2 regions of the Pantoea sp. LS15 genome follow, and region 1 is predicted to be linked to the other one. Evidence: riboswitches for the same ligand, from Rfam matches in the RefSeq annotation. Region 1 holds a riboswitch; the other holds the start of a gene.
What was found. Region 1 has a riboswitch for cobalamin ahead of btuB (TonB-dependent vitamin B12 receptor BtuB). Riboswitches for the same ligand answer to the same signal wherever they lie in the genome.
Positions count from the first base shown of each region.

Region 2: linked by a shared signal. The riboswitch ahead of HED65_RS09080 (cobyrinic acid a,c-diamide synthase CobB) and the one ahead of btuB (TonB-dependent vitamin B12 receptor BtuB) in region 1 are both predicted to bind cobalamin.

Region 1 is NZ_JAAVXA010000022.1:1,417-4,999, forward strand. Features, by position in the region: gene btuB (TonB-dependent vitamin B12 receptor BtuB) at 1-1,668, opposite strand, end outside; cobalamin riboswitch at 1,735-1,910, opposite strand; gene trmA (tRNA (uridine(54)-C5)-methyltransferase TrmA) at 2,015-3,115, shown strand; gene HED65_RS21420 (YijD family membrane protein) at 3,206-3,565, opposite strand; gene fabR (HTH-type transcriptional repressor FabR) at 3,575-3,583, opposite strand, start outside.
Region 2 is NZ_JAAVXA010000004.1:264,168-267,750, forward strand. Features, by position in the region: gene cbiB (adenosylcobinamide-phosphate synthase CbiB) at 1-271, opposite strand, end outside; gene HED65_RS09080 (cobyrinic acid a,c-diamide synthase CobB) at 268-1,647, opposite strand; cobalamin riboswitch at 1,748-1,922, opposite strand; gene HED65_RS09085 (GHMP family kinase ATP-binding protein) at 2,375-3,241, shown strand; gene HED65_RS09090 (precorrin-2 dehydrogenase/sirohydrochlorin ferrochelatase family protein) at 3,233-3,583, opposite strand, start outside.

The DNA.
Region 1 (3,583 bases):
AGGGTAGCCGCTGAAGTCATCGTCGTAGCGAGTGCCCAGATAACGGTATGCAAGATCCCAGTCAATATCCCAGGTTTGCCAGTCGAGCTGATATTTCACCTGCTGTTTAGAGCGACGCTTGAGCACTTCATTGGTGTTTGCATTGCGCGGATCAACATAGTCATAAGAGACCTGATGGCTTACCGGACCGGTATCAAACTGAGCGGTGGCTTCAACCCCTTCGATACGCGCTTTGTCCACGTTGTAAGGACGGTTCATCTGATCGTAACCAATCAGATTATCGACATCGTTACGGTAAGCGCTAACACGCCAGCTCACCGGGCCGGTTAAGCCTTCAAATCCGCCTTCCCACTGCTTGCTCTCTTCAGGTTTAAGATCCGGGTTGCCGTACTTCGTACTGTGGATCTGGCTCATGGTTGGCGCTTTATAGGCCGTACCGTAGGAGGCAATGAAGCGATATCCTTCGATAAACTCCCAGGCCGCGCTGGTTTGCCAGGTGCTGTGGTTGCCGAAGTTCGAGTTGTCATCATTACGGGCGGCGGCTTCCAGCGTCACGCTATCAAACTGCTGCATACCGGAGAGGAAAACACCCGTATTGTGCTGCTCGTAGCCTTTCTTCAGAGATGCCGTCCCCGGCTGGGCTTTCTGTTTCTGCCAGTCCAGACCTGCTCCGATATTACCGTGACCGACGGCCACATTGTTCATCCACTGAGCGGTGTATTGCTTCACATCATCCATGCTGGAAGAGGCTGCATAGCGACCTTTGCTCGGATCATAGTTCAGGTCTTTGCTGCGACCATAGCCTGCCACCAGTTGAGATTGATAAATTCCCTGGCTAAAGCGCAGACCGGTATCCCAGTTCTGGCTATACAGTTGACGCGTGTCCGGGGTGCCGAGTATCGCCGTGTAATCATCATTGTAAGTATCGTAACCGTCATACGCCGTGCGGTTGTCATAACCAAAACCACGGAAGAAGCCGCTCACGCTATCGGTGATCTGCTGTTCCACAGAGCCGTATAACGACTTACTCATAAAGCCATCACGATCCGGCTGGCGCGGGACATCGTTCGCAGCAATATCAAAACCACGGGTATAGGTGTAGTTACCCGCCATGGTGATTTTGGTTTTATCAAGAACCTGCTGGAAAGAGCCATCATAGGTTTGGTAACCCTTAGACCCCACACCCGCAGATATTTCCGCGCCCGGTTTATCGCGCCCGGTAATGATGTTGATCACACCGCCAATCGCGTCGGAGCCATACAGGGCCGAACGTGGGCCACGAATGTATTCAATACGCTGAATCAGGGAAGTCGGGATCTGGCTCAGGTCAGGAACGTTGCTGATCCCGGCGTTATTCAAAGGAATACCGTCAATCAGCACCAGCACATGGCGAGATTCGGTTCCGCGAATAAAAGTCGAAGAGTTCGTGCCCATTCCACCGCTTTGCGCGATATCCACGCCAGGCAGACGTGACATGATTTCCACCACACTCTTTGCCTGCCAGCGTTCAATATCTTCACGCGTCACAACAGATGTCGGAGCCAGAACGGTTTTTGCCGGTTGTTCAAAACGGTTTGCAGTCACCACCAACGAGTCTTCGCTATCCTGCGCCCAGCCCGAAAATGCCGTGACGGACAACGCCGTCAGCAGCGATACTTTTTTAATCATTGTTAAAGCATCCACAATATAAGAAGGATGCCGCAGGCCTCATCTATAGCACGCGATAATGAAACCAAATGCGACGTGATCCCGGCAGGTCTTCGGGCTAGGTGGCTTTATAAGGATGAAGACTTCCCATTTTCACAGTGTCTACAACTCTCATCCCGCCAGTCTTTACCGCTGCGCGTCAGCTCCAGATTTACACTGGATTCCCTTTTCACTCTCAGGAGACCGGAAACAGAATGCTACAATTAGACACGTATAGATGTCCAGATAGCTATTAGCCATTAAATCTGGACATCCCCTGAACAATGCCTACAATCCCCGCGTAATTCTTTATCACTCAGGACGCATCATGACCCCAGAACACCTCCCGACAGAACAGTACGACGCGCAGCTGGCAGAGAAAGTTGTCCGCCTGCAAAGTATTATGACGCCTTTCAACGCGCCCGTTCCCGAGGTGTTCCGCTCTCCTGTCAGCCACTACCGCATGCGCGCTGAATTCCGCATCTGGCACGACGGTGACGACCTGTACCACATCATTTTTGATCAGCAGACAAAATCCCGTATCCGCGTAGACAGTTTTCCGGCGGCAAGCGAGCTGATTAACCAGCTCATGACCCTCATTATGGACGGTGTGCGCACCAACCCAGTGCTGCGCAATAAGCTGTTCCAGATTGACTACCTGACTACTCAAAGTAACCAGGCGATTGTCTCTCTGCTGTATCACAAAGCGCTGAATGACGAGTGGCGTGAGCAGGCAGAAGCCCTGCGCGATGCACTGCGCGCGCAGAACATCAATGTTCATCTGATTGGCCGTGCCACCAAAACCAAAATCATGCTGGATCAGGATTACATCGACGAGCGTCTGCCGGTGGCAGGTAAAGAGATGGTGTATCGTCAGGTCGAGAACAGCTTCACCCAGCCGAACGCTGCGATGAACGTGCAGATGCTGGAATGGGCGCTGAAGGCGACGGAAGGGTCGACGGGCGATCTGCTTGAGCTGTACTGCGGTAACGGCAACTTCTCGCTGGCGCTGGCGCGAAATTTCGAACGCGTGCTGGCCACAGAAATCGCCAAACCATCGGTTGCGGCTGCACAGTACAACATCGCGGCCAATCATATCGACAACGTGCAGATCATTCGTATGGCCGCAGAAGAGTTTACGCAGGCAATGAACGGCGTACGTGAGTTCAATCGATTACAGGGTATCGACCTGAAGAGTTACCAGTGTGAGACGATTTTTGTCGATCCGCCGCGCAGTGGCCTGGACAGCGAAACCGAGAAGATGGTGCAGGCGTACCCGCGTATTTTGTACATCTCCTGCAATCCGGAGACGCTGTGCAAGAACCTCGAAACATTAGGCCAGACGCACAAGGTTGAACGTCTGGCGCTGTTCGATCAATTCCCGTATACGCACCATATGGAGTGCGGTGTACTGCTCACGGCAAAGTAATGTGGGCCTTGTAGGGCAGGTAAGCGAAGCGCCACCTGCCAAAAAAGCCGGATGGCGCTTCGCTTATCCGGCCTACAATGACAAAACCTTTTACTCTGGTAACTGGCTCTTACGGCTACGCATGCGCGAGCCAATCCAGAACACCAGCGCCACAGACAGTACCGCAGGGAAGAAGTTAGAGCCGATATCCGGATACTCGGCACGCACCACCGTGCTATACAGCAACACACCCAGAATAAAGCAGGCGGCAGCCAACCCCGGTAACCCGACCGGCATAGTGCGGTTCAGGTAACGTTGATGCAGACAGTAAACCGTCAGCACCAGTGCAATTAGCGGGAAAATCGAAAATGGCACGATTGAGCTAAAAATAGCGGCAAACGTACCATTAATGGATAAGCCAGCGATCAATGCCAGCAACAGCGTCCCTTTATCCTGACCTGACTGTTTCATTACTCACCTTCACTCTTC
Region 2 (3,583 bases), on a different contig from region 1:
TCCACACCTCAATCGCCCAGCCCAGCCAGGGATGAACCATCCGTCCGAGCGCCAGTACGCCCCAGGCTATGCCCCAGGTCAGCCCCACCACGACCAGCCACATGACGCCGCCACCAATGCGTAGCGCCGTGTCGCTATGACAGCAGCGGCGAATACTCCGCTGCATCGCATTGATCAGGTTGCCTATCCAGCGCACCGGATGCGGCCAGTTTTGCGGGTCGCCGATGATGACATCAAGCAACCACGCGACGCACCACGCCAGCAGGGTCATAGCGCCCCCCTCGCCGCCGTCAGCCAGCGGTTGAGCATCATGGGGCGTTGGGCAAAGTGGAGGTGCAGATAGCTTGCGAACGTGTTGCCAACCTGCCAGCCGCCCGCCCACTCCTGCATCGTTACGCCATCGCGTACTTTGCGACACGCCAGTACCGCGGGGGTTTGGGGAGAGAAGTCGGAATAGTGAAATTCATGCCCACGCAGCACCTCTCCGCTATCGGCCAGCAGCGTGGACTGGCGCGCCTGCGCCTCACAATAGCCAAAACGGGTCAGCCGTTTACCCATCCTGCTGCGGCCGGGGATAACATTGGCCATCCGGTGGGTGATCCCCGCGCTATCTTCCAGCGTGCTGCCGAGATACATCAGCCCACCACACTCGGCGTAGATCGCCACGCCTCGCCGATGCGCCTCCCGCAGGCTGGCAAGCATCGTGGTGTTTTCCGCAAGCCGTGCCGCGTACAGCTCCGGGTAACCGCCCCCGAGCCAGACCATCTGGCAGTCAGGTAAATGGGTGTCGCGCAGCGGGCTGAAGCGGATAATGTCGACCCCGGTACGTTCGAGTAGCGTGATGTTATCCGCATAATAGAAGTTGAAGGCCTCGTCATCGGCCATCGCGAGCGTCAACCCGCGCCCGGCGTCCCCATCAGGGAGCGCAGCCCAGGAGCCCTGCGGCAGTGACACCATCTGGCTGAGCGAGAGAAGTTGTCCGATGTCCAGCGTACGTTCGAGAATGGCGGCAAAATTTTGCCAGGTCTGCAGGTCCGCGACCGACTCCCGGGCGGTGACCAGTCCCAGATGGCGCTCGGGCAAACCGACGCCTTCAACGCGCGGCACATAACCCAGGACGGGTACCGTGCAGTAGTGTTCAATTGCCGTTTTGAGCAACTGATAATGTGATTCGCTGTTGACGCGATTGACAATCACCCCGGCAATATTGAGGGTGGGATCAAATCGCTGAAAGCCCATTACCGTGGCAGCAATTGAAGTCGAGACCGCCTTGCCATCCACCAGCAGTATCACCGGGCAGCCCAACTGTTTTGCCATCGCGGCGGTGCTGCAATAATTCGGATCCGTGCCGTAGCCGTCATACAGCCCCATCACACCTTCAATCACTGCGATATCCGCCTGCTGCATATGCTCGCAGAACAGCGCGTTGAGTATCGGTTCAGGGAGCATGAAGCTGTCGAGGTTGCGGGAGGACGTACCGCTGACTTTGGTATGCCAGCCGGTATCAAGATAGTCAGGGCCCACTTTATATGGCTGGACGCGTAACCCACGCTGTTTTAACAGACTCAACAGGCCTAGCGTCACCGTGGTTTTACCACAACCGCTTCCGGTACCTGCAAGAACAAACGCGTACTGCTTTGCCGCCATGGCCCTGATCCTGTCCAGGGTGGTCGGGAGGTATAGATACACGTAACCCCAGTCTTTCGACTGTATGATGTATCAGTACAACCCACTTCCCACCGAAGTTGTTGAACGTTCCCGACAGGCAGGTCTTCTGGCTTAGCGTCCTCCTCGCCCGTCCTTCCCAATCTCACGATCAGTGGTCATTACGGGGTCGTCAGCATCACAGCAGCGGGGGCTGCGGGGGATTATCACCCCCTTCCCTACCACAAATGTGGCAAACCGGTCGGCTTACATAATGAGAAAATAGCGCGTTATAAAACAGCAATGCTATTTACGGCGTTTCACTTCACCTTAGGCAAATACTTAACCGTAATGAAATACATGCTGTGTAAAACGTGGCGCCAGAATAATTGACACCTTCCTCAATAACTCAACGTTTTATCACAAAAAATTAAAAGCAAAGATAATTACGCTTAAAATCTCAATATTTATTGCGCTACGACAAGTTATTGCACCACTTGATATTTTTTCATTTTATCGTGATCAAAATTCATTAAGGTATTAAAACCTGGCTAGCACATAATATTGCTATTCAACGTAAGTTCGTGTGGCTTTATTGATGCGTAACGTATTCAGCAGAATTGCAGAATAATATGTAGGTTATCCAGGGGAGAATTTGCGGTATATCAAGGTACGAGGGATATCCTCATGACACTATGCTTCAGAATTTGCAGACCAGAAAGGTGGAAACGTGGCTGTTGCGCAATGCCCCGCGTCGTGCGGTGAGCTTATCCAGGGCTGGATTTTGGGCAGTGAGAAACTGGTCTCCTGCCCTGTCGAATGGTACAGCATGGTTGAGGTGAGCCACGGCTCAGCCCTGGCGGATGAACGCCCACTGTCGCGCGCGATGGTCGAGCGGTTATTGCAGCACTGGCACTACCCGGCGCAGTTGAGCCAGGATATCCGCATTGATGTGCATTCGACCATCCCGATTGCCAAAGGGATGGCCAGCAGCACCGCAGATATCGCCGCCACCGCCATCGCCACCGCCCACCATCTGGGGCATCAGCTTGACGAAAGCACACTGGCAACGCTTTGCGTTTCACTCGAACCTACCGACAGTACCGTGTTTCACCAGTTGACCCTTTTCGATCATAACGACGCTTCCACGCAGATTTCATGTGACACCCAGCCCAATCTCGATCTGCTTGTTCTTGAAAGTCCGCAAACGCTGCGCACGGCCGATTATCACCGCATCCCACGTCAGGCTGGGTTACATGCCGGTGCGCCAGCGCTGAAGCGTGCATGGGAAAAAGTACAGGAATCCTGTATGACGCAAAACCCTTACCGGATGGGAGAAGCGGCAACCCTCAGCGCCATCGCCAGCCAGACACTGTTACCTAAACCGGATTTTGACGCACTGCTCTCACTGGTGGAGGAGTGCGGCATCTACGGGGTGAACGTGGCGCACAGCGGCAGCGTCGTGGGGTTGATGCTGGACAGAAATAAAGACGATGTCGATTATGTGAAATGGCTGTTAGCAAAAAAACAGCTCACCCGTCACTGGCCTGAACAGCACCTGCTGCGGATGGTAAAAGGCGGCGTGACGCTACTCTGACAGCAACTTGTGCTGGATGAGCCACTCGACCTGCTGCTTAACCTCTTGCTCGTGATTCTGCGCTAAAGCCTGTTGCAGCGGAACATGCCGGAAGAATGCGGCCCAAAATGCGCGCTTGCGATCCCGGTCAACGCATGCGCCGTTCACCCTTTCACGCAGCGCCCCCGCCAGCCGCACGCTTTCTCGCATGTCCGGAGGAAGATGGGCTGCGACATGTGCTTTGAGGATCTTACTGTAGACCGGCGCGTTGCCTCCGCAACTAAGTGCAATAATGACCGGCGAATGGTCAATAATGGCCGGTGAGATAAAGGTGGCAGCAGAAGGGTCGTCTGCGACATTGCA